DNA from 2 places in the Cupriavidus sp. F041 genome. Region 1 is predicted to be linked to the other one. Evidence: predicted binding sites of a transcription regulator. Region 1 holds the regulator's gene; the other holds the start of a gene.

Region 1 (14,334 bases):
GCGGCGGCTTGCGCCGCGACAAGATTCTCGCCAAGGCGCTGCAGAACGGCCTGCCGGTGTCGGAGAACATCAGCGACGAGGAAGTCTGGCAACTGATCTTCGCGCCGGGCTTCTCCACCGCCGAAGCGGTGACCGACCTGTCCGGCCGCGGCGTGGGCATGGACGTGGTCAAGCGGAACATCCAGGAGATGGGCGGCCACGTCGAGGTCACGTCGCGTCCTGGCCAGGGCACCACCACCCGCATCGTGCTGCCGCTGACGCTCGCGATCCTGGACGGCATGTCCGTCAAGGTGGGCGCGGAGACCTTCATCCTGCCGCTGAACTGCGTGATGGAGTCGCTGCAGCCCAAGCCGGAAGACGTACACACGGCTGCCAACAACGACCGCGTCATGCATGTGCGCGGCGAGTACCTGCCGTTGCTGGAACTGCATCGCGTGTTCAACGTGGCCGATGCCGTGCATGAGCCGACCCAGGGTATCGCAGTGATCCTGCAGGCCGAAGGCAAGCGCTTCGCGATGCTGGTGGACCAGCTGATCGGCCAGCACCAGGTCGTGCTGAAAAATCTCGAAACCAACTACCGCAAGGTGCCTTGCATTTCCGCCGCCACCATCCTCGGCGACGGCAGCGTGGCACTGATCGTGGACGTCGGTGCGCTGCAGCGCACCGGTGTGCGCCGCCAAGACCCGGCGCTTGCTTAACGCTCAGGAGAACAAGACATCATGGCCGGCATCGGACACATCGATACCCCGGGGAGCGAAGCCTCCGGGCAGGAATTCCTGGTTTTCACGCTGGGGAGCGAAGAATATGGCATCGACATTCTCAAGGTGCAGGAGATCCGCGGCTACGACGCGGTGACCCGCCTGGCGAATGCGCCTGACTTCATCAAGGGCGTGACCAATCTGCGCGGCGTGATCGTGCCGATCGTCGACCTGCGCCTGAAGTTCCGGCTAGGCAACGTGCGCTATGACCACCAGACCGTGGTCATCATCCTCAATATCGCCGGACGTGTCGTCGGCATCGTGGTGGATGGCGTTTCGGATGTGCTGACCCTGACCGGCGAAGCCATCAAGCCGGCACCGGAGTTCGGCGTTTCGGTCTCGAACGAGCACCTGACCGGCCTCGGTACTGTCGACGGCCGCATGCTGATCCTGATCGACATCGAAAAGCTGATGACCAGCCCGGAAATGGAACTGGTGGAAGCCGAGTTCGCCTGATCCCGCATTCCGGCGCGCGCAAGCACGCACAAGCGCGCATTAGCAAGACCACGGCCAACCGCCCTCGCAACACATGACGCAGCCTCGCCCAACCGCCTTTGCCGCCGGCCCGCAATCGGCGCAGCCCGTTTCCATGCGGCGCGACGAGCCGCGTGACTTCCTGCTGACCGAGCGCGACTTCGAGAAGATCCGCGCCATGATCCATCGCCGCGCGGGTATCTCGCTCGGCAGCCACAAGCGGGAGATGGTGTACAGCCGGCTGGCCCGGCGCCTGCGCACGCTGCAGCTCGTCGACTTCGGCAGCTACCTGGCCATGCTCGATGCCGACGATGGCTCCGATGAGTGGGAGTTCTTTACCAACGCGCTCACCACCAACCTGACATCGTTCTTCCGCGAGGCGCATCATTTCCCCTTGCTGGCGGAGCATGCCAAGAAGATCGGGCGGCCGTACTCCGTATGGTGCTCGGCCGCGTCGACCGGCGAGGAGCCATACTCCATCGCCATCACGCTGGCCGAAGCGCTGGGCGAGCGTGCCGCCACCGTGCTCGCCACGGACATCGATACGCAGGTGCTGGCCAAGGCCCGTTCCGGGGTCTATACCACCGAGCAGGTGAACAAGCTCTCGCAGGAACGGCTCAAACGCTTCTTCCTCAAGGGCACCGGCCAGCGCGCAGGCGCGGTCAAAGTCAAGCCGGACCTGGCAAGCACCATCAGTTTCGAGCCGCTCAACCTGCTGGCGCCGGACTGGGGAATTCGCGAGAAGTTCGACGCGATCTTCTGCCGCAACGTGATGATCTATTTCGACAAGCCCACCCAGGCCAAGCTCCTGGAGCGCTTCGTGCCGCTGCTCAAGCCGCATGGACTGCTGTTCGCGGGCCACTCGGAGAATTTCTCCTACGTGACGCGCGCGTTCCAGCTGCGCGGGCAGACCGTGTATGAACTGGCGCCGCCTTCGGCCCGGCTGGGAGGTTCGTGATGCGCACCCCCCAGTTGCCTGAAGCGATCGCCACTCGCAGCTATTTCGACCGCGAGTTCGGCAAGCAGGCCATCAAGCTGTTGCCGAACGAGTATTACGTGACGCGCGAGGACGTGGTGCTTACCACCGTGCTGGGTTCGTGCGTGGCTGCCTGCATCCGCGACGAGAAGGCCGGGGTGGGGGGCATGAACCACTTCATGCTGCCGGACGACGACGGCGCGGGTGCGGACCGGTTGCTCTCCGCATCGATGCGCTACGGCTCCTACGCGCTGGAAGTGCTGATCAACGAATTGCTGAAGATGGGCGCGCGCCGCGAGCGGCTCGAAGCCAAGGTATTCGGCGGTGGCGCGGTGCTGGCCAATATGACCACGCTGAATATCGGCGATCGCAATGCCGAGTTCGTGCTCAGGTACCTGAAGGCCGAAGAGATCCGCGTGGCCGCCCAGGACCTGCGCGGCCCGCATGCGCGCCGCGTCAGCTATTTCCCGCTTACCGGGCTGGCGTTGGTGCGCCGGCTCACACGCCAGGATGACCAGGTGGTGGTCGAGCGCAACGAACGCGCCCTGGCGCGCGCCATTGCCAGCTCCGGCACCGCGCCCGAGAAGGGCGGCGCGGAACTGTTTCCACGGCGCACGCCATCGGCTGCCGTCTCCTGAACCGATAAGGATTTTTTCAAGACATGACCGCGGCCAAGATCAAGGTGTTGTGCGTGGACGATTCCGCGCTGATACGCAGCCTGATGACGGAGATCATCAATAGCCAGAGCGATATGGAGGTGGTGGGTACCGCCCCCGATCCGCTTGTGGCGCGCGACCTGATCAAGCGACTGAACCCGGATGTGCTCACGCTTGATGTGGAAATGCCGCGCATGGATGGCCTGGATTTCCTGGAGCGGCTGATGCGGCTGCGGCCGATGCCGGTGCTGATGGTATCGTCGCTGACCGAGCGCGGTTCGGAAATCACGATGCGCGCGCTGGAGCTGGGTGCGGTGGATTTCGTCACCAAGCCCAAGCTCGGTATCCGCGACGGCCTGATGGACTACACCGACACCATCGCCGACAAGATTCGCGCGGCTTCGCGCGCGCGCATCCGCAGCGCCGCGCCGGCCAGCGCGGAGGCGGCAGTGCCTGCGGCCCCGATGCTGCGCAGCCCGTTGCTGTCCACGGAAAAGCTGATCATCGTCGGTGCATCCACCGGCGGCACCGAGGCCATCAAGGAATTCCTGATGCCGATGCCGCCGGATTGCCCGGCGGTGCTGATCGTCCAGCACATGCCGGCCGGCTTTACGCGCTCGTTCGCGCAGCGCCTGGACGGCCTGTGCCGGATCACGGTCAAGGAGGCGGAGCACGGCGAGCGCGTGCTGCCCGGCTACGCTTATATCGCGCCGGGAGACTCGCACCTGCTGCTCGCGCGCAGCGGGGCCAACTATGTGGCCCACCTGTCGCAGGAGCCGGCGGTCAACCGCCACCGGCCGTCGGTGGAAGTGCTGTTCGACTCCGCGGCCAAGCATGCCGGCAAGAATGCCATCGGCGTGATGCTGACCGGCATGGGCAAGGACGGGGCGCAAGGCATGCTGCGCATGCGCGAGGCCGGCGCCTACAACCTGGCGCAGGACGAAAGCAGTTGCATTGTGTTCGGCATGCCCAAGGAGGCGATTGCCGCCGGCGGGGTGCATGAGGTAGTACCGTTGCACGCGATGAGCCAGCGCGTGATGGCGCGCCTGGCCACCTTCGGGACGCGCGCGCAGCGGGTTTGACGGGGCACAAGCGCTTGCCCGGCCGCATACCGGAAGGGCAGGCGCAGGTATTGAAGCAACTTTCCACAACTGTATTGGAGCCGTTAGAGTGGACAAGAACATGAAGATCCTGGTGGTCGATGACTTCCCCACCATGCGTCGCATCATCCGCAACCTGCTTAAGGAACTGGGCTTTGCCAACGTCGAGGAAGCCGAAGACGGCGCCGCCGGCCTGGAGAAGGTCAAGGACGGCAGCTTCCAGTTCGTCATTTCCGACTGGAACATGCCGAACATGGATGGCCTGAGCATGCTGCAGGCGATCCGCGCCGAAGGGCCGCTGGCCAAGCTGCCGGTGCTGATGGTGACGGCCGAGGCCAAGAAGGAAAACATCATCGCAGCCGCGCAAGCCGGCGCGAACGGCTACGTGGTCAAGCCGTTCACGGCAGCGACACTCGACGAGAAAATCACCAAGATCTTCGAGAAACTGGCGAAGGAAGGGGCATAAGGTGGGCGATATGTCGACGACTCCGACTCTCAGCAACGAATCTGCCGAGCAGCTGTTCCAGCGCATTGGCGCCCTGACACGGATGCTGCGCGACAATATGCGCGAATTGGGGCTCGACAAGGAAATCGAGCGTGCCGCCCAGGCCATCCCCGATGCGCGCGACCGGCTCAGCTATATCGCCTCCATGACCGAGCAGGCTGCCGAGCGCACGCTGACCGCGGTGGAGCTGGCGCAGCCGATCCAGGCCGGCATGGAGAAGCAGGCCGAGGCGCTGGACAAGCGTTGGGAAGCCTGGTTCGACAAGCCGGTGGAGCTGGGTGACGCGCGTGAACTGGTGCTCGATACCCGTGCCTTCCTGACCGACGTGCCGCAGCAGGCCCGCGCTACCGGCAGCCACCTGCTCGACATCATGATGGCGCAGGACTTCCAGGACCTGACCGGCCAGGTCATCAAGAAGATGATGGACATGATCCATTCCCTGGAGCAGGAATTGCTGCAGGTGCTGATTGATAACGTGCCGGCCGATCGTCGGGTGGAGGCGCCGGCTACGCTGATGAACGGGCCGCAGGTCAACCCGGAAGGCAAGGCCGATGTGGTCTCCGACCAGTCGCAGGTGGACGACCTCCTCGCCAGCCTGGGGTTCTGACCGTCCTGTCCAGGCCGCCGCGGCGCCCTTGCCGCGGCGTCGCGGCGGCCTGGCCGGATTTGCCGGCGCATTGCCGGTAAAGCCTCCGCCGCCATGGCGGAGGGTGGCGCGCCGCATCCGCCCGCGCCGCGCCCGGGGCGGCGCCATCCTGCAAACAGCGCCAGAATCCCCGCCCTATTCCCCCTAATGCCCGCCGCTTCCCGCTCCGATAATCGTCCCTGACGAACGGCCGCATGCCGCTTCGTAACGGAGCGGCCATGTCCGAAGAAAGCGATCTCGAGAAAACCGAACCTGCCTCATCGCGGCGCCTGGAAAAGGCACGCGAGGAGGGGCAGGTCGTGCGTTCGCGGGAACTCGCCACGCTGATCATGCTGATGAGCGGCGTGGCGGGCCTGTCGATGCTGGGCGGCACGCTCGCCAGCAAGCTCGACGCTGTATTGCACGCCGGCCTGGCCTTCGAGCCGGCCGTTGCCTTCGATACGTCGCGCATGATGTCGCACTTTGCCATGACGGTCTGGGAAGGCCTGCTGGCCTTCCTGCCGCTGCTGCTCCTTTTTGGCGCGGCGGCGCTGGCCGGCCCCATGCTGCTGGGCGGCTGGCTGTTCTCCGCCAAGTCTTTTGCCCCCGATTTTTCCCGGCTCTCGCCGCTCAAGGGGTTGGGCCGGCTGTTCTCCTCGCAATCGCTGGTGGAACTGACCAAGGCCATCGCCAAGGCATTGCTGGTTGGCAGCGTGGCCGGCTGGGTGCTGTGGCGGCGGCTGCCCGAGGCTGTCGCGCTGATGAGCGCACCGATCCACGAGGCGCTGCTGCACATGCTGGAGATGGTGCTGAGCGGCTGCGCCATGGTGGCGGGTTCGCTGGTGCTGGTGGCGGCGATCGACGTGCCCTGGCAGTACTGGACGTTTTACAAGAAGCTGCGCATGACCAAGGAAGAGGTCAAGCAGGAGCACAAGGAAAGCGAAGGCGACCCGCATATCAAGGCGCGCATTCGCCAGCAGCAGCGCGCCATGGCAAAGCGCCGCATGATGTCCGAGGTGCCCAAGGCTGACGTGGTGGTGACCAACCCCACGCACTTCGCCGTGGCGCTGCGCTATGAGGAAGGCCGCATGAGCGCGCCGCGCGTGGTGGCCAAGGGCAGCGAGGCGATTGCCGCGCGCATTCGCGAGATCGCCGTCGAGAACGGCGTGCCGTTGCTGTCCGCGCCGCCGCTGGCGCGCGCGCTGCACCGTCACGTAGAGCTGGGCCAGGAAATCCCGGCCGGCCTGTACACCTCCGTGGCCGAAGTTCTGGCCTGGGTCTATCAACTGAAGCACTGGCACCACAGCAACGGCCCGCACCCGGAGGCACCCTCCGAGTTGCCGGTGCCTGACGAGTTTGCCGTACCGGAAAGCCAAGCATGAACGCATTGACCTCGCTGTTCAACCTGCCCGGCGGGCGGGGAGGCGGCCAGATGAAGGCCCTGGCCGGCCCGCTGCTGATCATCATGATCCTCGGCATGATGATCCTGCCGCTGCCGCCTTTCGTACTGGACCTGTTGTTTACGTTCAACATCGCCCTGTCGATCATGGTGCTGCTGGTGGGCATGTACACGCAGAAGGCGCTGGATTTCGCCGCCTTCCCGGCGGTGCTGCTGTTCACCACGCTGCTGCGCCTGTCGCTCAACGTGGCCTCGACCCGTGTCGTGCTGATGGAAGGGCACACCGGGCCGGACGCCGCGGGCAAGGTGATCGAGGCCTTCGGCCACTTCCTGGTGGGCGGCAACTTCGCCGTGGGTATCGTGGTGTTCGCCATCCTGGTGGTGATCAACTTCATGGTCATCACCAAGGGTGCGGGGCGTATCGCCGAAGTTGGCGCGCGCTTCATGCTCGATGCCATGCCCGGCAAACAGATGGCGATCGACGCCGACCTCAACGCCGGCCTGATCAACGAAGACGGCGCCAAGAAGCGCCGCGCCGAGGTATCGCAGGAATCGGACTTCTACGGCGCCATGGACGGTGCCAGCAAGTTCGTGCGCGGCGATGCCGTCGCCGGCCTGCTGATCATGTTCATCAACGTTGGCGCCGGCATGGTGGTGGGCATGCTGCAGCATGACCTGGATTTCTCCACCGCGGTGCGCAACTACACCCTGCTGACCATCGGCGATGGCCTGGTGGCGCAGATCCCCGCGCTGGTGATTTCCACCGCCGCCGGTGTGATCGTGTCGCGGGTCTCCAACGAGCAGGACGTGGGCCAGCAGCTGACCGGCCAGCTGTTCTCCAATCCGCGCGTGCTCTACCTGACCGGCGCCATCATCGGCATGATGGGCATCATCCCCGGCATGCCGCACTTCGCTTTCCTGGCCTTTGCCGGCGCACTGGTGTGGTTCGGCCGCTACGTGGCACGGCGTGATGCGTCGCAGGCGCAGGAGAAGAAGCGCGAGGACCGCGCTCCCGCGATGGTGCCCGAGTCGACCGAAGCCAGCTGGGACGACGTCAGCCTGGTGGACCCGCTCGGCATGGAAGTGGGCTACCGCCTGATCCCGCTGGTAGACCGCGCGCAGAACGGCGAACTGCTCGGCCGCATCAAGAGCATCCGCAAGAAGGTGGCGCAGGAGATCGGCTTCCTGGTGCCGGTGGTGCATATCCGCGACAACCTGGAACTCAAGCCCAACGCCTACCGCATCACGCTCAAGGGCGTGGAGATCGGCCGCGGCGAAGCGACGCCCGGGCAGTGGATGGCGATCAACCCCGGCCAGGTCTCCGGCCCGTTGCCGGGCACGCCCGGCCAGGATCCGGCATTCGGCCTGCCGGCGGTGTGGATCGAGGGCGGACTCAAGGAGCAGGCGCAGGTCTACGGCTACACCGTGGTGGACGCCAGCACGGTAGTGGCCACTCACCTCAACCACCTGATCCATATGCACGCGGCCGAACTGCTTGGCCGCCAGGAAGTGCAGTCGCTGCTAGACCGCATCGCCAAGGAATCGCCCAAGCTGACTGAAGACCTGGTGCCCAAGGTCATCACCCTCACCGCGCTGCAGAAGATCCTGCAGAACCTGCTGGACGAGAGCGTGCCGATCCGCGACATGCGCACCGTGCTGGACGTGGTGGCCGAGCACGCGCCGAAGATCAGCGATCCCAACGAACTCACGTCGCTGGTGCGCGTGGCGCTGGGGCGTGCCATTACCCAGCAGTGGTTCCCCAACGGCGCCGACCTCCAGGTCATCGGCCTCGACGCCGGGCTGGAACGCGTGCTGTCGCAAGCGCTCACTAACGGCGGCGGCATCGAGCCTGGCCTGGCCGATGCCCTGCTGCAGCAAACGCAAAATGCGGTGAACAGGCAGGAACACCTGGGGCTGGATCCCGTGCTGCTGGTGCCGCATCCGCTGCGCCCGCTGCTGGCGCGCTTCCTGCGCCGGACCATGCCGCAGCTCAAGGTGCTCTCGCATGCCGAGGTGCCGGACAACAGAAATATCAGGATCACCGCCATGATCGGTGGCGCAGCGTGAGGGGTTTCGCAAAATGAGCGTAGCTAAATTCGTGGCGGCCAATGGCCGCGAGGCCTTGCGCCAGGTGCGCGAGGCAATGGGACCGGACGCCGTGGTGCTGTCCAACCGCACCGTCGAGGGCGGCGTGGAGATTGTCGCCATGCGCGACACCGATCTCGGCGCCATCGCCAGCAGCGCACCGGTATTCACGCCGCCGCCCGCCGCTGTGGTGGCCGTCGACGGCGCCCTTGGCGACCTGCGCGGCGAACTGCAGACCATGCGCGCCATGATGGAGCGGCAGTTCTCCGGCGTGGGCACCCACAGCCTGCCGTCGCTGGGCGGCGATCCGCTGCGCGACTCGCTGTTCACCTGGTTAGTGACTGCCGGCTTCTCCGGACAGCTTGCGCGATCACTGCTCGGCCACCTGCCGCTGGGTCATGACCGGCCCGCCGCCATGACCTGGATCCGCCAGGAACTGGCGCGCAAGGTCCCGGTGCTCAACGACGAAGATGCGCTGTTCGCCCAGGGCGGCGTGCTGGCGCTGGTAGGCCCCACCGGCGTGGGCAAGACCACCACCACGGCCAAGCTGGCAGCGCGCTTTGTGCTCAAGCACGGCCCGGAACGCCTGGCCCTGCTGACCACCGACACTTTCCGTATCGGTGCGCACGAGCAACTGCGCATCTACGGCGACATCCTGGGCGTGCCTGTGCACGCGGTCAAGGATGCGGCCGACCTGCGCTTCGCGCTGGCGGCGCTGACCGATAAGCACCTGGTGATCATCGACACCGTCGGCATGAGCCAGCGCGACCGCAACCTGTCAGAGCAGATCGCCATGCTGGCCGGCGTGCAGGCACCGGTGCAGCGCATCCTGTTGCTCAACGGCGCCAGCCACGGCGACACCCTCAACGAAGTCGTGCACGCCTACCGCCACGATGCCACGCCCGACGGCGGCATCGACGGCTGTATCGTCAGCAAGCTGGATGAAGCCACGCACCTGGGCTCCGTGCTCGACGTGGTGATCCGGCACCGCCTGCCGGTCTACTACGCCTCCGCCGGCCAGCGCGTGCCCGAGCACCTTGAACTCGCCAACGGCGCGTCCCTGGTCGAGCGCGCGTTCCAGACGCCGCGCCGCGGCTCCGTATTCGCCGACGCGGAAGCCGCGCGCCGTGCCATGCCCGCGCAGGACGATGGCGACGCCACCCGCGCGGCCAGCGCCGGCGGCGCCGACGGGATGCTGCGCTCGCTGACCGACAACGCCAACGCGGTGGGCGATTGCGTCCAGCAGCTGAACGCTGGCAGCTACAGCTTCGAGCTGGTCCGCTCGCTCTGGCAGCAGCGCGCCGAGAACGCGCCCTCGCCGCGCCTGATGGCGCAGCAGGTGCGCGAAGCCGCCTGCCGCGACCTGAGCCGTCATTGCGATCGTTTCGTGCTTTCGCTCAGCGCCACGGTCGCCGCGCCGGTGGCAGCGCGCCGCGCGCCGCGCCCGTGGCAACACACGCTCTGGCTGGCGGACCGCGACGGCCTGCCGCTGGCGGCGGCCGCCGCGCCCGCCGGCCGCACCGGCCCGGCGCTGCAAGCCGGGCAAGGCGGATGGGAAGCCGACGCTGCCACCCTGTGCGCCGCCATCGCCGCCGCCCGTACCGTGGTCAATCTGCTGGATGCCATGCCCGCCGCCGCCACGCTGGCGCGCTGGCAGCAAGCCGGCGAGCGCTGGCTTGCCACCGCGCGCAAGACCACGCGCGTGGTCAGCGGTGGCGCGGCCGTCAAGCTCGATGCGCTGGCCGAAACGCTGACCTTCCACGCGGTGGAAGACATGGACTATCGCGGCCGCGACGCCGTGCAGTGGATCGCGCAAACGCCGGTGCGCGTGCTTGAGGGGCAGGCACGTGGCACGCGCGGCGCCGCCGAGAGCGGCATCGAGGCCGGCCTGCTGGTGTCGCGCGTGGTCGATCGCGAGAACGGCCAGACGCTAGCCGTGCACTACCTGCTGTGCGACCCGGCGTTGTCGGCCGAGGGCGTGCAACTGGCCCGCTGGGCCCGCTGGGCTGAAGCCGGCGAAGCGCAACTGCGCACGCTGCGCCACGCAATGGATCACCTGGGGCAAGGCGGGCAGGCAGGCAGCAACGAATCCTCGCTGGCCGAAGCGCAAGCCTGCGCGCGTCTGCTCGCCCTGCAGATGGCGGTAGCCGCGCTGCGGCTGGAGCAAGCGTGCGACGACAGCGCCGCCGCGTTCCTGGCGCGGCTGACCGGCCGCGCGCCCGCCCGCCAGATGCCGGCCGCCGCCGTGCTGGTGGAAGGCCTCGGCCGTTTGCTGGCCTTGCTCGACGTGCTGGAGAGCTACCCCGGCCGAGGCGGCCGCGCCACGCCGTCCGCTACCCACGAAGCGCCGCAGGAGGCCTTTCATCCCGGCGACGCCGGCGGCCTGCTCGAAGCGAGCATGAACGGCAGCCGCATGTTGCAAACGCTGACGCAGGGAGAATAAGACGTGACTTCACTCGCCTCCGACCAGGCGGAAAGCTTGCGGCGCATGCTGGCGCCCCGCGCCACGCGCCGCATCGCGGTGGTCGCGAGCGATGCCGGTGCGGGCGCCACCACGGTAGCCCTGGGGCTGGCCAACGCACTCGCCATGCAAGGCGAGCGCGTCCTGCTCATCGATGAAGACCGCTTCGGCGCCCGCGCGACCCGCCTTGCCGGCGCCATGCCGGAAGGCACCCTGGCCGCCGTGCTGGGCGGCACCGTGACGCTGGAAACCGCGCTGGGCAAGCGCCCGGCCGGCGCCATTGCGGTGTTGCCCGGCAGTCCGCAGGCCAGTGGCGGGCTGCAGGCGCTGAACGGCTTTCGCACCGTGCTTACCGACGCCCGCAGCGACGCGGACGGAGGCCTGTCGCAGGTAGCCGGCACGGCGCACAACCTCGTTGTGGTGCTGCGCGCGGAGCCGGCCTCGATCAAGGCCGCCTATGCCTGCATCAAGCGGCTCAATCACCTGTACGCCTGCCGGCGCTTCCACCTGGTGATCAATGCGGCCGCCGGCGATGCCGCCGCGAGTGCCGTGCTGGGCAACCTGGCGCGCACCGCCAGCCAGTATCTCGGCGTCGAGGCGAGCCCTGCCGGCAGCCTGCCGTACGACCCGCTGGTGGAACGCAGCGGGGCACTAGGCCGCTGCGTGGTCGAGGCCTTTCCCGCCGCGCCCGCTACCGCTGCGCTACGCCGCATCGCCACGGGCATTGCCAACTGGCCCTTGTCCACCGATTCCCGTTCAACCCCGACGGCGCCGCTGGCGCCGTCAGCCCCGGCCCTGGCTTAAACGCCGCGGCCTGCAGCCAGGACTCACGAGAATTCCACCATGTACACGATTCAGGGAAAGCTCGAACAGACCGACACCGTGACGGCGCATGCCTCGCTGGTGCGTCGCATCGCCCTGCAACTGGCAGCCAAGCTGCCTGCCAGCGTGCAGCTCGATGACTTGATCCAGGCTGGCATGATCGGCCTGCTCGACGCCGCCAAGCGCTACGAGGACACCCACGGTGCGCGTTTCGAGACCTATGCCAGCCAGCGCATCCGAGGCGCCATGCTTGACGAGGTGCGCGCCAACGACTGGCAGTCGCGCAGCCTGCGCCAGTTCACCCGGCGCATCGAACGCACCGTGCGCGGCCTGGAGCAAACGCTGGGCCGCGCGCCGCTCGACTCCGAAGTGGCGCAGGAGCTTGAGCTGCCGCTCGACGAATACCAGACACTGCTCAATGAAGTCTATGGCTGCCAGCTGCTGCACTACGAGGACTTCGAGCGCTCCGGCGAAGAGGACTTCCTGGACCGGCACCTGAGCGTCAGCGACGATGGCAACCCGCTCACCGTGCTGATGGAAAGCGGCATGCGCGAAGCGCTGATCCGTGCCATCGAGCGGTTGCCGGAACGGGAAAAGCTGGTGCTGTCGTTGTGCTACGACCAGGAGCTCAATTTGCGCGAGATCGGGGCGGTGCTGGAGGTGACGGAGTCTCGGGTCTGCCAGATTCGCAGCCAGGCTATTACGCGGCTTCGTTCGCAGTTGCGCGGCTTGCTATGAGGGGCTGGTGCCATCGTCTTGGCGCTGCGGTGCTGGCCGCAGCCTGCTGCGCGGCCTGGGCCACGCCCGCCGGGCCGCTTCATTCCTGGTCGGCTTCCGTGAACGGGCCTGCGCTGCATGGCAAAGGGTTGCGGACGATGTCGCCGCCGATCTTGCCTACCGGTTACTTGCCGCAGGCGGAGGGGGCTATTACCACCGTGCGGTGGCGATATAGTTTCGCAAGTACTCCGCCTAATGAGCTGCAGGCTTATTTGTGCAATGCGCAGCGTTGTGTGTTGCTGCCGGGGGCGGAGGGGCTTACCGAGGCGTTTAGCGGGGATGATGCGGCTAAGGGGTTTGTGTTTGCGTTTCAGGTGCCTGGGCGGGGGGCGCTGATGCCGGTGTTGTTGGGGCAGTCGAATCAGGTTACGGTTAGTTTTAGGTGATGTTTTGTTGTTGTTGTTGTTGTTGTTGTTGCTGGCGGCGGTTGGTTATAAAAACATAAATTCAAAAGCTTAATGTCAAAGGCTTAAAGTCAAAAGCGGTTTCACCCCCCCTGCGGGGGGCGACCTACTTTCTTGTCTTGCCAAGAAAGTAGGCAAAGAAGCGCGCCCCATACGGCCTGGTACACCTTGACGGCTCGCTTCGCATCGCGGGTCGGTGCGGCCCGCCCCTCGGGCGCTCCGCACGGCTACACCGATCGTGGTTCTGGCGGTGTAGCCTTCTTCCTGCAATTCCTTCTCGTTTTCAGCCTTGTAGCCTTTGGGTTTGACGGGGCGCTTTTGTCCAATGTTGCGCCGGAGCAGTCCGGTGCGCGGTGCGCAAGGCCAGGGTGTGTTTATCGGGGATCTCGAAGGCACGCCGTTGATTGGCGCATTGACTCACCTCGCGCAGCACGGTTGCCGCTCGCCGGCGTTGGCAGCTGCCGGTGAACAACGTCAAAGGTGGTTTCAGCTCACTGCCCGGGGCGGCCTGAGGGGGGGCCGTCGCCTTCTGTTACTAAGCGGCCTTTGATCCGGGTGGCCCCGAGAACCGCTTCTTGATGTTGCGGACTAACCAGTGGCAGTCCAGGTTGGATCCAGAATCAAGATCCGGAAACCATCAGCCGCTGGCCAGGCTGACCCCTTGCGGCCCAGTCTGCGTCCGTCCATCCTTGCCGTAGAGCGTCGCATTGTCCCCACGCTGACGCAGCGCCAGGATTGCCTCTTCGGTGAATTCAAGATGCGCGTCCACCACGGCGGAATTAAGCGCATTGGCATCGCGCGCGGTGCGCGCGGCAAACACCAGCGTCCGCCATGCGGCTTCAACGCCCGCATCGATGTGCCGCCCGAACAATTGTCCGCCTGCGCCGGTGCGAATGCCCAAAGCCCCCATCTGTGCCTCGCGGGTGCGCGTCAAGGCACTCAGTAAGCTGGCCAGTTCGACCTTGCGTTCCAGCAACCCGGCCAGGGCCTGGTAGTCGCCGGCCTTGATCATGGTTCTTTCCTCGTCTAGCACGGCGGCGAATTCCTGCGCCAGCTCGGTTTCGCGGCGCAGGTTCTGGATCAGGGACTGGCTCATGGCTTGCCTATCGTGGGTATGGGTTGGCTAAACAAATGGCCGCGCAGCAGGGATCAGGCGCCGCCGTTCAGCTCACGCAGGGACGCGAGCAGGCCGTCGGCGATCTTGCTGGGGTCGATCCTGATCCGGCCTTCGGCGATGGCCTGGCGGATTTCCTCGACCTTGCCGGTATCGATATCGTCGTCATGATCTTCTA
Region 2 (14,334 bases), 1.2 Mb from region 1:
CCCGGGTTGGATGCAGTACCGGGCGGAGGCGCTCCGGAGGCCGGTTTGCAGCGCCTGGGAGGGCGGCCGGAGTGGGGCTTTTGGCCTGTTGGAAGTATGCTGATCTGGAGGGTTGCGGGGCCGGAGTCCGCGCTCGGCTATCATGTGCGAACTTCAGGATGACCGGTGTGCGGCCAGCATCGCATCCTCGACCATTTTCCCGCCCCTATTACCCGCATATATTGTGTCTTCCGCCATGCCTTCTTCAGTTCCCGCCGACGTCAGGAAAGTCGCTGCCATTGTCTGGATTCGCGTCCAGATAGAGCGGCTCGGCATCTCCATGGACGAACTTGAGGCGGCAGGTTGTTTCGACAGGGTGGTGGCCCCGGCCCCGGTCGCCGCGCCCGTGCTGGCCACGGTGGTGGCGGAACCGGTGTTGCCGCCGGCGCTCTTGCCTGCCGGCCCCGTGACGGCGCCGCCGGCGGTAGCGCCGAAGCCATCGCGCAGAGTGGCAGCCCACAAACGCGGGCCGGCCCGGGATACCGCGCCAGTACAAACGCAGGCGGCAGCCGCGCCGGCGGCTATCGCAGACGCAACGCCCGTGCCCGCGCCCGATTCAACTTCGGTGGCGATGCCGGCGGCAGATTCGGTGACGTCGCCTGTATCCGCTTCGGAGCCGGCGCCTGCCCCGGCAGCGGTGCAGTTGCCGTTGCCGCTGCCGTTGCCGGCGCGGGTGACGATGTCCGTGCCCGCGTCGAAAGCGGGGGCAATCGTGAAACGGGCGCCAGTTGCGGGGCCGGCTCCGGCATCGGCTCCGACAGCATCGGCACGCGCAGTGCCGGCACCGGCACCGGCACCGGCCATTGCAGCTTCACAGACGCCTGCGGCCGCTCCCGCACGCCGCTATCGCAATGCCGAGGGACAGGTCTGGGATGGCGAAGGCCCCATGCCGGCCTGGCTGCTGCGCGCGGTGAACGCGGGCCAGTCGGTGGAGCACTTCCGGGTGAGCTGACGGCAGCGGCGGGTTGCCGCTGCCGTTGTTCAGGCCTGTGGGTTGAGCAGGGTGCGGCAGCGGATAAAAGCCGGTTCCGCGTCCAGCGCGGCAATCAGTTCCGGCGACGGGGCCTTGTCCAGATCGGTCACCACATAGCCCATCTGCCCACTGGTTTGCAGATGCTGCGCCACGATGTTGACCCCGTCGCGCGCCAGCAGCGTGTTGAGCGCGGCGAGCGCGCCCGGCGCATTGCCGTGCACGTTGAGCAGCCGTGCCGGCGACGTCAGCGGGCCGGGGCTGACCTCGGGGAAATTCACCGCGCCGATGGTGTCGCCGGTCCGCAGGAAGGCGATCAGCTTGGTGGCGACTTCGGTGCCGATATTTTCCTGCGCCTCTTCGGTGCTGCCGCCGATATGCGGCGTCAGGATCGCGTTGGGCACGCCTTGCAGCGGGCTGGTGAAGCGGTCCGCGTTGGTCTTGGGCTCCTCGGGGAACACGTCGATCGCGAGGCCGGCGATGTGGTTCGCGTCGCACGCCGCGCGCAGCGCGTCGATGTCCACCACCGTGCCGCGCGAGGCATTGATCAGGATAGCGCCACGCCGGAACTGGCCGAGCACCTCCGCATCGATCATCTTTCTGGTCTGCGCGGTGGCCGGCACATGCAGCGTCACGATGTCGGCATGCGACACCGCATCCGCCAGCGAGCGCGCCGCGCGCGCCGAACCGAGCGACAGCCTGGCCTGCACATCGTAGTACACCACGCGCATGCCCATGGCTTCGGCCAGCACGCCAACCTGCGAGCCGATATTGCCGTAGCCGATGATGGCGATGGTCTTGCCGCGTGCCTCGAACGATCCGGTGGCGCCCTTTGCCCACTTGCCGGCATGCGCCAGGGTGTTCTTCTCCGGAACGCGGCGCAGCAGCAGGATTGCTTCGGCGATCACCAGTTCGGCCACCGAGCGCGTATTCGAGAACGGTGCATTGAACACCGGCATGCCGGCGCGGGCCGCGGCGTCCAGGTCTACCTGCGAGGTGCCGATGCAGAAGCAGCCGATCGCGATGAGGTGCCTGGCGGCCTCGATTTCAGCGGCGCCCAGGTGCGTGGCCGAGCGGATGCCCAGGATCTGGTGGCCTTCGGGTGCGCGATGGAGTTCGTCGCCGGCGAGCGCGCCGGTGCGGCGTTCCACGGTGACTTGTGCTTCCTTGAAGCGCTCGACGGCGGTGTCATGGATGTTTTCAAGCAGTAGTGCGGAGGTCATGGCGATTGGGTGATGACGGCGATGGCGCGGCGTGGGTGCAGCGAGGGTGCGGTGATGCGCAAGCCCGTGCCGCGGCGGCTCCGGGTGGAAAACCTGCGCAAGTGGCGACGCGCAGGCATGCGCAATGCGAAACGTACGCCGACATGGTAACGCAGGCAGCGCAAGCCAGCCGAACACCCACATTGCCGCCAATGGCAAATCCGGCGGCAGCCGGCGTGGCGCTCGCCCGCTTGCTACTTCGTGTATGAGAAGTAAAAGGGGCTTGAAACGGAGCGCATGACGAAGCGCCCGCTGGCCTCGGTCACGCCATAGCACGCCTGCATTGCGCTGAACATCGGGTTGGCCAGGTCCAGGCAGACCTGGTTCGCCTGCGTGTCGACGCGATAACGGCCCGGCGACGAGCTTCGGCTGACGGCATTGGTGACATCGAGGCTGCCGCTTCCCCGGACTTGCATCCGGAGCGTCACGCCGGAGGGCGCGATGACGTCGACCCGGCCAAGGTGCGTAAAGTGGCTCGCCAACTCGGCTCCGGTCAGTTACCTGCCCTGCGGGCCGGCGGCGGGGCGTGGCGGGGACGCCGCCTTGGTCGCGGGGACAGCCATCGCAACCATCTCATTCCGGTAGGACTGCTGCGCCTGTGCGGAACGCGCCGGCACCTCGGCGATCCACTGCGCGGGAATGGCGAAGTTGAGATTTTGCGCGTCGGTCCGCATCAGGTAGGTGATGCCGACGAGTTGGCCGTCCGCATTGAACAGCCCGCCGTCGCTGGAGCCGGGCGAGATCGGCGCGGTGGTCTGGAGGCGGACGATGCGGTCTCGTTCATCCTTGTTCAGGGAGGAGAGCAGGCCATCGCTGAGCGTCAGTTCATAGCCGCGCGGCGCGCCGATGGCATAGACCTTCTGCCCGACCTTGAGCGCGGACAACGGCGCGATCCTCACGGCCGGGGCGGTCAGGCCCTTGGCACGCAGGATACAGAGATCCCGCTCGGCATCGGCATGCAACAGGCTGGCGGCATGCGTGATCTTCTCGCGTCCAGCGCCAGGCAATCCAGGGAGATGCCAAGCGCGCCAAAAGCCAAACACGAAATAGCGATGTTTCCCGCAATGCTTGCCGCCCGACCCATGATGTTTATTCTGCTAGCTGGTTTCGCCGGATTCAGCCGCTGCGCGGGCTCGCCGGTTGTTCCCGTCCACGGCGGACGGGCCGCTCATCATAAACGCTCCGGATGACAAGCGGGCCGGCTGCCGCCGTGCCGGCCGCCAGCCGGCCGCCGCGCTAAAGGTTTCAGGCTGGAGGCCGACAACACAAGATGCAGGAAGGTCTGCCTTCCTGCTGGTTTCAACGCCATTTTCAGCTTCAACCAAACCTTAACCACAATCAGGAAGACCCGTTCATGGACACTTCTATCATTAGCTCTGCGAGCAGCGTGGGTACCGATCCGGTGGCCTTGCTGATGCTGCGCAAGTCGCTCGACATGCAAGGGCAGAGCGCGGCAGCCCTGCTGCAATCGGTGCCGCAAGTCGGCGTCCCCGCCAGCAATCCTCCTCACCTTGGCCAGAATATCGACATCAAGGTGTGATATGAGGTGTCCGCGCCCCGGTCGGCACTGATCAGGCGCGGTCCGTCGCGCCGATCGCGCCGCGATCGGCGGCTTGGCTCTGGCCGGCAGAAGGGTCCGCCGTTGCCGCTTTCGGCTGCCGGCGCCAGCGCGAACACCAGGCGTACCGTAGTGCCATCCGGCGACGAGCGCACATCAAGCATCGCCCCGATGGTCTCGGCACGCCGGCGCATATTGCTCAGTCCCTTCCCGAGGGTGGCCGCCTGCGGCGCAAAGCCGCGGCCGTTGTCGTGGATCTCGATGACCAGCGCGTGCTGGCGGGCATCGTAGCGGTCGACCAGCAGCCAACCCATCGTCAGGCTGAATATCAGCGACACGTAGCGGGTGAGCGAGGAGTCCCAGTAGTAGTCGCCGATCCACCAGACATGGAGCAGGTCCAGTATCGAGACAAGCAGGGTCAGGCCAAGGGCGGTGGCAATCGCCACGCGTTCGCGCTCCGGATATTTCCTAGCCCTTGATCTTCTTCACGTCATTGGCGCGCAGTAGAAGGTCAAGCGTCGCTTCGAGCCTGATGACGCGCTCTGTCAGGCCCTCGATCCTTGCCTGCTGCTCCTTCACCGTGCCGGCCAGCGAGACAACCTTGTCGTTCATCTTGATGACGGTCGTGAGCGCGTCCCACACTTTGTCCGTCACGCCCATTACGCCTTCCCTTCCGACATCGCGGCGATACGCTTGTTGGACTCAGCGACGAATGACAATGCATCGTCCAGCGCTTCATTCGCCTCCTTGGTGGAAATGTTGACGCGCTCAAGCAGGGCGTTGATGTCTTCCTCATCGTTCGCGGGCGTAAAGCCTTGCGCGGCTTGCCGCATCAGCTCACTCACGTTGAGGCCGAGCCGCTTGGCGGTATTTGCGATTGCGCGCTTCTGGCTCGCCGTAACCTGTACGACAATCCGTTCAGTTGCAGTGGCCATTCCGGACTCCAATGTACATGCACATGGTATGTACATGGTAGGAGCCGGGTCTAGGCGTGTCAAGCGTGATTTGTGATGAAAAAAGCGCTTATAGCGATGGCCCATCGCGCGCAGCCACATGCGGGACGGGCCAGGTTTCATCCCGCCACGGGCTCCGCTTTCTGGCCTTCCGCCGCAGGCGTGGCCACGGCTCGCAAAGCCGCCGCTCTGGCAACCAGCCCGGGCCAGCACCGGAAGTGTCCCGTCTGGGCCGCCTCGGCATGGCCGCCCATCACCTCCAGGCGCAACAGCACGATGGGAACCGGCGCCATCGCGCGTTCCAGCGCAACCAGGAGTTGCGCGGCCCCCTGCTGCGGCGAGGCGGTCATCATGGAGGAGTACTCCGTTCTTCACGACGATGCGCTCGCCGGCCTTGAGCCCGGCGAGGATCTCGACTTGTCCGTCGGCATGCGCGCCCGTGGTGACCAGGCGCGGCTCAAAGCGGAAGGGCGCTTTTTCCACCAGCACGCGGGTGTAGAGCCCGCTTTGCAGCAGCGCCGGGTGCTTTTCGCCCGCGAAGATCACCTTGGCGAACAGGCCGGGGCGATAGCGTCCGTCCTTATTGTCGACCGCCACGCGGACCTTGACGGTGCGGGTGTCGGGGTCGAGGATCTCGCCGATGTAGCGGACCTGGCCGGTCACGGGCTTGCCGGGGTAGGCATTGAGCAGGATTTCGGCGGGCTGGCCGACGAAGATCGAAGCGATGTCTTTCTCGGACACGCTGGCCGCGAGATAGACGGTGGACAGGTCGGCCCCGGTCATGACCGGGGCGCCGGTGTCGTTCCAGAAGCCGCCCTGCGCGCCCTCGAGTTCGATGACGTGGCCGGCCAGCGGCGCCGAGTTGCGCGAGATGGGCCGCCGTGGTCTCGGCGTCGCTGCTTGCCTGCGAGTAGGCAAGCTGGGCTTGCTCGTAATCTTTGCGCGCCACGATCTCCGCCTCGAACAGCGTGCGCTGGCGATCCAGGTTCAGCTTTGCTTCGAGCAACGCTGCGCGCGCCTTGCGTGCCTCGTCCTCGGCCGCGCTCAGTTCGGCGGAATCCAGCGTAAAGAGAGGGTCGCCCTTGCGTACGACGTCGCCCAGCGCGGCGTGCAGGCGGACGATGCGCCCGGCCAGCGGCGGTACGATCTTGACCAGCTTGGCGGCGTCGGCCTCGATCGAGCCGGGCACCTCGATGGGACGCTCCAGCACCTGCTCGACAATGGTCTGCACCTGCAGCTGGGTGCGCAGCGGCGATGCCTCGGGCACCGTGATGAAGTTGCCCTCGCGCACCGGTTCGGTACTCTGCCTGGGCGTGTTGGCATGCGCGCCGAACAGGCTGTTGGCATCGCAGCCGCCCAGTACGATGCAGGCCGCGCAGGCGGCGGCGAGCGCAAGGCCTGGCGGCCGGCGCAGGGGCAAGCGTTGGCGAGTGGTGGGCGTTTGCATTGGTTTTCTCCTCGGGTGGGTGCCGCTGCCAGGGCAAGCGCGCCGCTTGTTGCCGGTGCTTCGTCGCCGCGATCGCATCAAGGCGGGATCCGCGGACGACAGGAATCGACAGGCGTGACGCATCCCCGGCGCTACGGGAGGGCAAGTCCGCGCAGGTAGCCGGTGATGGGCGAAATCGCCCGTGTTGCTTACGGGAGGGAGGCAGCGCGGAAGGAGGGGGGGATCCCACGCGCGGGCAGTCAGGATGCTGCGTCACGTAAAGGGAGCCTGGCGGATCCGGGTGGTGGGTTTCGCGGTTCCGGCAGGGAGCTGGAAGCGGAATCAGGCCAACGGGATCGCGCCATGCCTTCGGCGCCGCCCGCTAGAAGGGTCGGGGTCCATGTCTTTCCTCGGGCAATCGGTTTGGCTCGGTGGATCGGGGTGGCTCAGGCCGCGGCGAGCGCGCGCTCGGGCTGCGGAACGGTCTCCCAGCGCACCGCGCGGACCAACGGTTCCAGTCCCAGTCGTTGCACCAGCCTGACCATGCCGGGCCTGCCGCCGGGCTGGCAGTGCACCAGCACGCGCATCTCGATCAGTTCGCGCCGCTCGCATTGCCGCATGCGCAGGCGTTGCAGCGAGAGCTCGCGCGACGCCAGTTCACGGCGAATCTGCTGCTCCAGGCCCGCGCCATAGTCGTCCTTGCAAAGCAGTACCACCTGGAACAGCTGGGCGGTTGCGCCCCGGCTTGCCTGGGGGGTACGGCGGTTGGTGGTCTGGGGGAGCATCCAGTTGAACAAACGCATATCCAGCTCCTTTCTATCTCCTTGGGGTTATTCGAGCGCGCCGGCCGGAATGGCCCAGCGCACGAGGGAAACACTCTTCTCCATGCTGATGCGGCTGACGATCTGCTCCAGCTTGCCTTCATTGCCGGGCGCGGCCAGCACATCGGCGCGGACTTCGATGTGCCCGCCAGCGGCGGTGTCCTCGCTGTGCAGGGACTGCAACAGCAAGGCGGGCATTTCCGTCAGCGCATGCAGCAGCAAGCCGCGCACACGGATTTCTTCCTGGGCGGTGCAGACCGTGGTGATCCGGTAGACCATCCGCCCACGGCGGCCGAGCACCACAGCGTGGCGGCGGTATTCAGGCCACGCACGTTCAGGCCGTCGCGCATGATCACGCCGGCACCGAGAAAGCCAATGCCGGAAACGACCTGCGCGGCAATGCGCGCATGGCCTTGCGGATCGAAGGTAAAGGCGGAAACCGAAACGAACAAGGCCGCGCCGGCGGCTACCAGCGCGTTGGTGCGCAGCCCCGCCATGCGCTGGCGCAACTGCCGTTCGGTACCGATACACGCACCCAGCGCGAGCGCTTCAAGCAAGCGCAGGGCGAATTCGTGCCACACCATAAGAACTCCCGTAACAATCAGGAAGATCCGGTGAGTCTTGTCAATGACACGGGCAAACGCGGGCAGCGACAAGCTGCAACGCATGCGCGGTCAGAAGAGTGAAGCCGTATTCAAGAAGAGAGGCGGGACAGGACGTCCGGCCTCGATAGCACCGTGCCGCAAGCGGGGCACGGTCGCTGAGGGTACCGTGCTCCGGTCAGGCGGAGGTGCCGATCCTGGATCGACTACTGTCGTCGGAACAAGTGCTCACTGGCTAAGCCCTGGAATTAATAACCCGCGTACTGTAGCGGCGCGAATTGAGCGGGTCAAGCGAAAATCGCCCATTACAGGCGATTAACGGAGGTTGATGGATGAAAGAATGTTAAATGCCCGAATTTCAATCGGACAAGTACGAAAAGACATCGGAAAGTACTTTAAAAAAATATCGGTGGGACGAACCCAGGCGATCGAGGCAGACTTGTAGCGCGTCGACGCCTGTTCATCTGCCTGGGGGCATACTCGGCCGGCATATCCGCGGGCCGCGCCTCAAGCCGTCAGCCGTGCCCGTGCCCGTGCCGCCAGCACCTGGCTCAAGCCCAGCCCGGCCAGCGCCGCCACGGCCGAGAACAGGAACACCGAACCATAGCCCGCATGGCTGGCAATCACCCCCGCCAGCGGGCCGGTCAGCCCGAGCGAAAGATCGAGAAAGAGCGCATAGGCGCCGAGCGCCGAGCCGCGGTTGCTCGGGGGCACCAGCTTGACCGCCTCCATGCCCAGCGAAGGGAACACCAGGGCAAAGCCAAAACCGGTGACCGCCGCGCCCGCCAGCGCCTGGGCAGGCCCCTGCGCCAGCCAGATCAGCGCCAGCCCGGCGGCTTCCACCGCAAAGGAGCACAGCGCCACCGGATAGCCGCCAAAGCGGCCAATGCTGTCGGCCAGCAGGAGGCGCGCCAGGATGAAGCTCACCCCCAGGCTGGTCAGTGCCAGCGCGGCATGGTCCCAGCCGTGGCTGGCGTAGTACAGCGTGACAAAGGCCGTGATGGCGCCGAAGCCCACCGAGCCCAGCGCCAGGCACAGGCCGAAGGGCGTCATATGGCGGAACACGGTGCGAAACGGCATGCGCGCGCCTTTCACCGTAGGCACGGCTGCCTTGCGGCGCGCCAGTGCGAACGCGCCGGCGGCCATGATGGTGGTGACGATGCCTAGCGAGGCAAGGCCCCAGCGGGCGTCGAGCAGCACGCCAACCGGTGCGCCCAGCGCCAGCGCGCCGTAGGTCGTCATGCCGTTCCACGAGATCACCTTGCCGGTGTGGCGGGATCCCACGTCGCCGATGCCCCAAGCGATGGTGCCGGTGGTGACTAGGCTCTCGCCCGCGCCGAGCACCAGCCGGCCGGCGAACAGCCAGGCCAGGCTGAGCCAGCCGGTTTGCACGAACAGGGCGGACAACACCGCCAGCAGGCCGCTGCCGGCGCATAGCATGAGCCCGAGGGTGACGGATTTCTTGGGGCCTTGCAGGTCGCACAGGGTTCCCGCGTAAGCTCGGCTGAGCAGCGTCGCCAGGTACTGGATGCTGACCGCCAGCCCGGCCACGACCGTGCCATAGCCGAGGTCGCCATGCACGAAGCCGGGCACCACCGCCAGCGGCAGGCCGACGGCGAGATAGGCAATGAAGTTAAAGAAGACGATGGCGACGATGCGCCGGCTGATGCTGCCTTGCCGATGCTCCCCGGAATCCGGGGCGGCGAGCGTCGTGCTGTTCGAGGTCATGGTGGAGCGGGGCGGAATATCTTGGCGGTCAAAGCGGCGGCCTCAGGCAACGGATCATGGCGCGTCGCGGGCGCGCAGTGGGAATTGTCATCCTGGGGCGAATGCAAGGCGGGAAGCCGGGGAACCCGGCATGACGCGGGCGCTACTCGAGGCGCCGGACCGGAACCGTGGCGCGTGGGCGATGGACTGGCAGCATGGGCAGGGACATGGCGAGGGAGGCGGTTGGCCGGCGTGTGTCCCCAGAAACTGCCGGTGAAATCAAGGCTGCGCGGTCGTATGCGGTAGTCGCCGGCGCTGGCCGTGCGATTTTAAGCGGCTGTTTAGTTCGTGTAAATCGGTCGCGGAATTTACTGTTGCATGCACGCCAGCGGCTGGGCTGGCATTCTCTTTCAGGTGCTTCTTGCGGCATATTTATCATTGCAAGGAAGTGTCAGCCATGTCGTCGCATACCCGTCACTTTGTCCCCGGCCTGTCTCATTCCGCACTTTGGCGGTGTGCGGCGCCAATTCGCATGCCCGTCGCCGCTTTGCCGCTAAATTTCCCCAAAGATTGGCCGTTAGCCGGAGCAGTGGCCCGTCATTGCAGCGCCGCCGCCTGGGGGCAAGTGCCCCGGGCGCCTTGCAGGGCAGGCGGGCCCGGCGAAACGATCAACACCGCGCGGCGAGCCCGCGCCTTGCGGGGACAAAGGAAGCGTATGAGCAGCTCGATGAGAGACATCGACGAACGGACCAACCTGACCAACAACAACCAGTTCGAGTTGCTGTTGTTCCGCCTGGGCGAGTCGGACCAGTCCGCGAACAGCGAACTGTTCGGCATCAACGTCTTCAAGGTCCGGGAAATCCTGGTGATGCCCCAGGTCACCACCGTGGTGGGAGGCGGCCCGGCCATGCTGGGCATGGCGGATATCCGTGGCCAGGTGATCCCGGTGATCGACCTGCCCAAGATGGTCGGGTGCACGCCGCGTAGCGGCCTCAACATCCTGCTGGTGACGGAGTACGCGCGCTCCACCCAGGGCTTCGCCGTGGAAGCGGTGGAAGAGATCGTGCGCCTGGAGTGGAACCAGGTGGTCTCCGCCGAGACCAGCGTCAAGGGCGACATGGTGACCAGCATCGCCAAGCTCGATACCGATACCGAGAACCCGCGCTTGGTGCAGGTGCTCGACGTCGAGCAGATCCTGCGCGACGTGCTGCCGACGCGCCAGCCGGAAGTCGATCCCAAGACCGTCGGACCGCAGGTCAAGCTGCGCCCCGGCACCAAGATCCTGGCCGCCGACGACTCCGCCTTTGCCCGCAGCCTGATCGAGCAAGGTCTCAAGGCCATGGGCGTGCCGGTGCTGATGACCAAGACCGGCCAGGAAGCCTGGCAGCAACTGGGCGAGATCGCCGATCACGCCGCCGCCAACGGCCGGACCGTGCAGGACGAGATCGCGCTGGTGCTGACCGACCTGGAAATGCCCGAGATGGATGGCTTCACGCTGACCCGCAAGATCAAGGCAGATGCGCGGTTCAAGTCGATCCCGGTGGTGATTCATTCCTCGCTGTCGGGGACTGCCAGCGAAGACCATGTGCGCAAGGTCGGGGCCGACGCCTATGTGTCGAAGTTCCTGGCCAAGGACCTCGCGGATACGATCCGGGGCGTGCTGGCGCGTTGAGATGGACCGGATGACGGCCGCCGGCAGTCATCCACCGCAGGCCATTGCGGAAATCGCCCGGCATGTATTGCCGGTGAGACGCTGTACGCAGACGTCCGCCGGTCCCTGTTGCATTCATCACTGAAGTCGTGCCCCACCGTGCCGGTTGGGGCGCCGCTTGCCTAGTCACCTCCCCCTGCATTCGACCCATCGCTATCGTCGGCACATCCAGGCGCCGGACGATGCGTGGCATTGGCCTGTGTCCGCCGCCAGGCGGATCTGCTCTCCGACAGCCGGCCGGCGTACACCCCTATGACGGTGCTATCCATCCGTGACTCGCTCGGGCGCGCCATGCGATGGCGCTCGCATGCGGTGCGGAGCCGGCCGCGCGCCTCAACTTGATGCGCGAGTGCACCAAATGTTTCGTCGTTTTGTTCATTGTGGTGCTTGTTTCGTCACATCTGGCTTTGAAAATACGAATGTTTCATGGTTAACAAGTATGGAACAGATGTTGCTCAGTGATTAGCATTCAAGCGCGATGGCCCATCGCGTGTTTGCTAAACAAGGAGCGATAGATGAAAGCCGTTAAAGTCACCTGCCTGGGAGTGGCGCTGGTTGGATCCATTCTTGGCGCAGGCGCCGCCCAGGCTATTGACGCAGCCGCGAGCCCGACCCTGGGGCGGATCAAAGCGTCGGGGACCATCGCGATCGGACACCGGACCTCGTCAATCCCGTTTTCCTACTACGACAGCAACCAGAAGGTGATTGGGTATTCGCAGGACCTCTGCGAAAAGGTCATTGCGGAGGTCGGCAAGCAGACGGCGGTAGCAAACCTGCAGGTGCGCATGATCCCGGTGACCTCGCAAAACCGGATCTCGCTGGTGCAGAACGGGACGGTCGACCTGGAGTGCGGCGTCACCACGAACCTGAAGTCGCGGCAACAGCAGGTAGCCTTCTCTACCACCTTTTTTGTTGCGGGCACTCGCCTGCTGGTCAAGAAGGGGAGTCCGGTCCAGGACTTCCATGATCTTTCCGGAAAGGCAGTGGTGACGAACGCAGGCACCACGTCCGAACGGATCCTGCGCAAGCTCAATGACGAGAAGAAGGCGAACATCACGATTCAGAGCGCCAAGGACTATGGCGAATCGTTCCTGATCCTGCAGTCTGGCCGGGTGGCCGCCTTCATGATGGATGACGTCCTGCTTTCCGGCGTGCGGACAATGTCGCCGAACCCCACCGAATGGACGGTGGTCGGCACGCCACAGTCCTTTGAAGCCTACGGCTTCATGATGCGCAAGGATGATCCCGAGTTCAAGAAACTGGTCGACGGCGTGATCGTTGGCCTGATGAAAAGCGGCGAGATCAAGGCCATCTACGCTAAGTGGTTCAACAAGCCCGTCCCGCCAAAGAACATCAACTTCGAATTCCCGATGAGCGCAGAGGTCAGGAAGGCTTACGAGCAGCCGGGCGACGAAGCGTTCGAGTAGCGTGGCGACCCGCGGGAGCGCGCTTGGGGATGCTTCCCTTCCGCTAACTGGTGAGATGTGAGGAGAGAAGCATGAGTGTTCTGGAGAGCGCTGGCGCGGCGCGGATCGCGGCGGGTGTTCCGGTTGCCGACATGGCGACGGCCGCATCGGCATTCGCCAAGGTGACGCGGAAACAGGCCGCCCGCGCCTAGCGCCATGACGCGTTGGCTAGCCATGCTTCGCCTGTACATACGCGCCAGTCTTGTGCAATTGCCCTTCGGCAAGTTCGAGCGCCTTGATCGCGTTCTTGCCCTTCTTGGCAAGGAGTTGTTCGACCAGTGCTTCGACGACCGCCACGCCGGCGGTGATCGAGGGGAAGAACGAAGGGCTGTCAACCGAGAAAAGCAACGTGCAGTCCGCCTCCAGCGCAATCGGCGCTACCGTGCTGTCGGTCAGGGCGATGACCCGGCAGCCGGCTTGCTTCGCGGCGCCGGCGACGCGGATGATCTCCTGCGAATACGGAGCGAAGCTCACAACCACGACGGCGTCCTTGGGCGCCAGGGCGCGCAGTTCCATTTCCAGCGTGCCGGCATCTCCGTGGATCAGGTGCGCCGACGAGCGGAACAGCCGATAGATGTAGTGAAACGTGAAGGCGATCGGATAGCAGGAGCGAAAACCCGCTATGTAGACATTGGGTGCGGCGCTGAGCAGGTCTGCGGCCCGAGGCATCGACTCCGCGTTGTTGGCGCCGGTCAGGTCGAGATTCCGGTGCTGCGTATCGAGCATCTCCGCGAGCATCCGGCTCGAACCGCTTTCCCGGACCAGCTTTTTGGCCCGTTTTGCATAGGGCTGGGGGCCGCCGCGGAATGCCTCCACGAAGAGTTCGCGCAATCCTTGCCAACCCTCGAACCCGAGAAACTGCGCCAGGCGTACCAGCGTCGCGGGCTGGACCCCGGCATCCACGGCAATCTTGCGCATGGACAGGATAGGTATCTCCTGGGGATGGTCGAGCAGGTAGCGGGCGCCCCCCTGGAATTGCGGGCTAAGCGCCGCGAAGTGTTCCCGAAGCAGGGCGAGCAATTCGTCCAGGTGCTGCGGAGGCGCGGAGGGTTCGATTGGCATGGTCAGTCGCGATCAGGGTGTCTGTAACGATTGTTGCACAGGCAAGCGCCGTATGCACGGCTGCCGTCCACAAGTGCGCCTCCGCATGGATGAATCATATAAATCCTATAATTATTTTAGGAAACATATGTTGCGTGATCGGGTTGGATTTTCTATACTTCGGGCGCAATGCGCATGGGGTGTGCGCCGAGACGATTCAGCCTTGAAGGTAACGTTCGCCGCGAAGTGGGCCGCCGTTGCCAGGCCGGCCGCCATCGAGCAGCAGTAAAGGAACCGTATATGTTGGAAACACCCGGGAATTCCCTCAAGAGCGTCGACACGCTCTTTCGGCAGGCCACGCTGGTTGACGGCAGCGGCGCGCAGCGGCGTACCGCCGATGTCGCTGTGACGGGGGATCGGATCGTCGCCATTGGCGACCTGGCCAGCCTGGCGGCGAAGGAGGTGATCGATGCCAGCGGGCGCATCCTCGCCCCCGGCTTTATCGACTCCCACACGCACGACGATGGCTATCTGCTGGTGCATCCCGGGATGGAGCCCAAGGTATCGCAGGGCGTCACTACCGTTGTGACGGGCAATTGCGGCATCAGCGTGGCACCCCTGGTGACGGACGACCCGCCCCAGCCGCTTGACCTGATGGGACCGGCGGCGCTGTTTCGCTTCGCCGGATTCTCCGACTGGCTTGACGCTCTGCGGGCCGCGCCTGCAAACGTCAATGTCGTACCGTTGCTTGGCCATTCAGCGCTGCGCGTCAAGGTCA

Evidence for each region. The regulator FliA, encoded in region 1, starts transcription of late flagellar genes. The targets are predictions, from matches to a motif close to CTAAAGTTTNNNNNNNNNNNGCCGNTA.
Region 2: the regulator FliA is predicted to act here: its motif matches at 3,508-3,534, upstream of ACZY0R_RS14850 (YjfB family protein).

The regions. Positions count from the first base shown of each region.
Region 1 is NZ_JBVASY010000001.1:2,013,663-2,027,996, forward strand. It holds gene cheA (chemotaxis protein CheA) at 1-698, shown strand, start outside; gene cheW (chemotaxis protein CheW) at 720-1,214, shown strand; gene ACZY0R_RS09105 (CheR family methyltransferase) at 1,288-2,190, shown strand; gene cheD (chemoreceptor glutamine deamidase CheD) at 2,190-2,846, shown strand; gene ACZY0R_RS09115 (protein-glutamate methylesterase/protein-glutamine glutaminase) at 2,870-3,946, shown strand; gene cheY (chemotaxis response regulator CheY) at 4,035-4,430, shown strand; gene cheZ (protein phosphatase CheZ) at 4,441-5,076, shown strand; gene flhB (flagellar biosynthesis protein FlhB) at 5,334-6,476, shown strand; gene flhA (flagellar biosynthesis protein FlhA) at 6,473-8,560, shown strand; gene flhF (flagellar biosynthesis GTPase FlhF) at 8,574-11,021, shown strand; gene ACZY0R_RS09145 (MinD/ParA family ATP-binding protein) at 11,025-11,843, shown strand; gene ACZY0R_RS09150 (RNA polymerase sigma factor FliA) at 11,883-12,599, shown strand; gene ACZY0R_RS09155 (flagellar protein FlhE) at 12,596-13,024, shown strand; gene ACZY0R_RS09160 (flagella synthesis protein FlgN) at 13,680-14,138, opposite strand; gene flgM (flagellar biosynthesis anti-sigma factor FlgM) at 14,192-14,334, opposite strand, start outside.
Region 2 is NZ_JBVASY010000001.1:3,229,214-3,243,547, forward strand. It holds gene ACZY0R_RS14825 (hypothetical protein) at 154-843, opposite strand; gene ACZY0R_RS14830 (H-NS family nucleoid-associated regulatory protein) at 815-991, shown strand; gene serA (phosphoglycerate dehydrogenase) at 1,021-2,232, opposite strand; gene ACZY0R_RS14840 (hypothetical protein) at 2,466-2,753, opposite strand; gene ACZY0R_RS14845 (S1C family serine protease) at 2,769-3,278, opposite strand; gene ACZY0R_RS14850 (YjfB family protein) at 3,626-3,811, shown strand; gene ACZY0R_RS14855 (hypothetical protein) at 3,778-4,275, opposite strand; gene ACZY0R_RS14860 (hypothetical protein) at 4,298-4,489, opposite strand; gene ACZY0R_RS14865 (plasmid mobilization protein) at 4,489-5,565, opposite strand; partial or broken gene ACZY0R_RS14870 (hypothetical protein) at 5,786-6,352, opposite strand; gene ACZY0R_RS14875 (hypothetical protein) at 6,655-7,011, opposite strand; partial or broken gene ACZY0R_RS14880 (MgtC/SapB family protein) at 7,039-7,613, opposite strand; gene ACZY0R_RS14885 (MFS transporter) at 8,139-9,359, opposite strand; gene ACZY0R_RS14890 (chemotaxis protein) at 10,054-11,010, shown strand; gene ACZY0R_RS14895 (glutamate/aspartate ABC transporter substrate-binding protein) at 11,565-12,476, shown strand; gene ACZY0R_RS14900 (MurR/RpiR family transcriptional regulator) at 12,684-13,577, opposite strand; gene ACZY0R_RS14905 (N-acyl-D-amino-acid deacylase family protein) at 13,857-14,334, shown strand, end outside.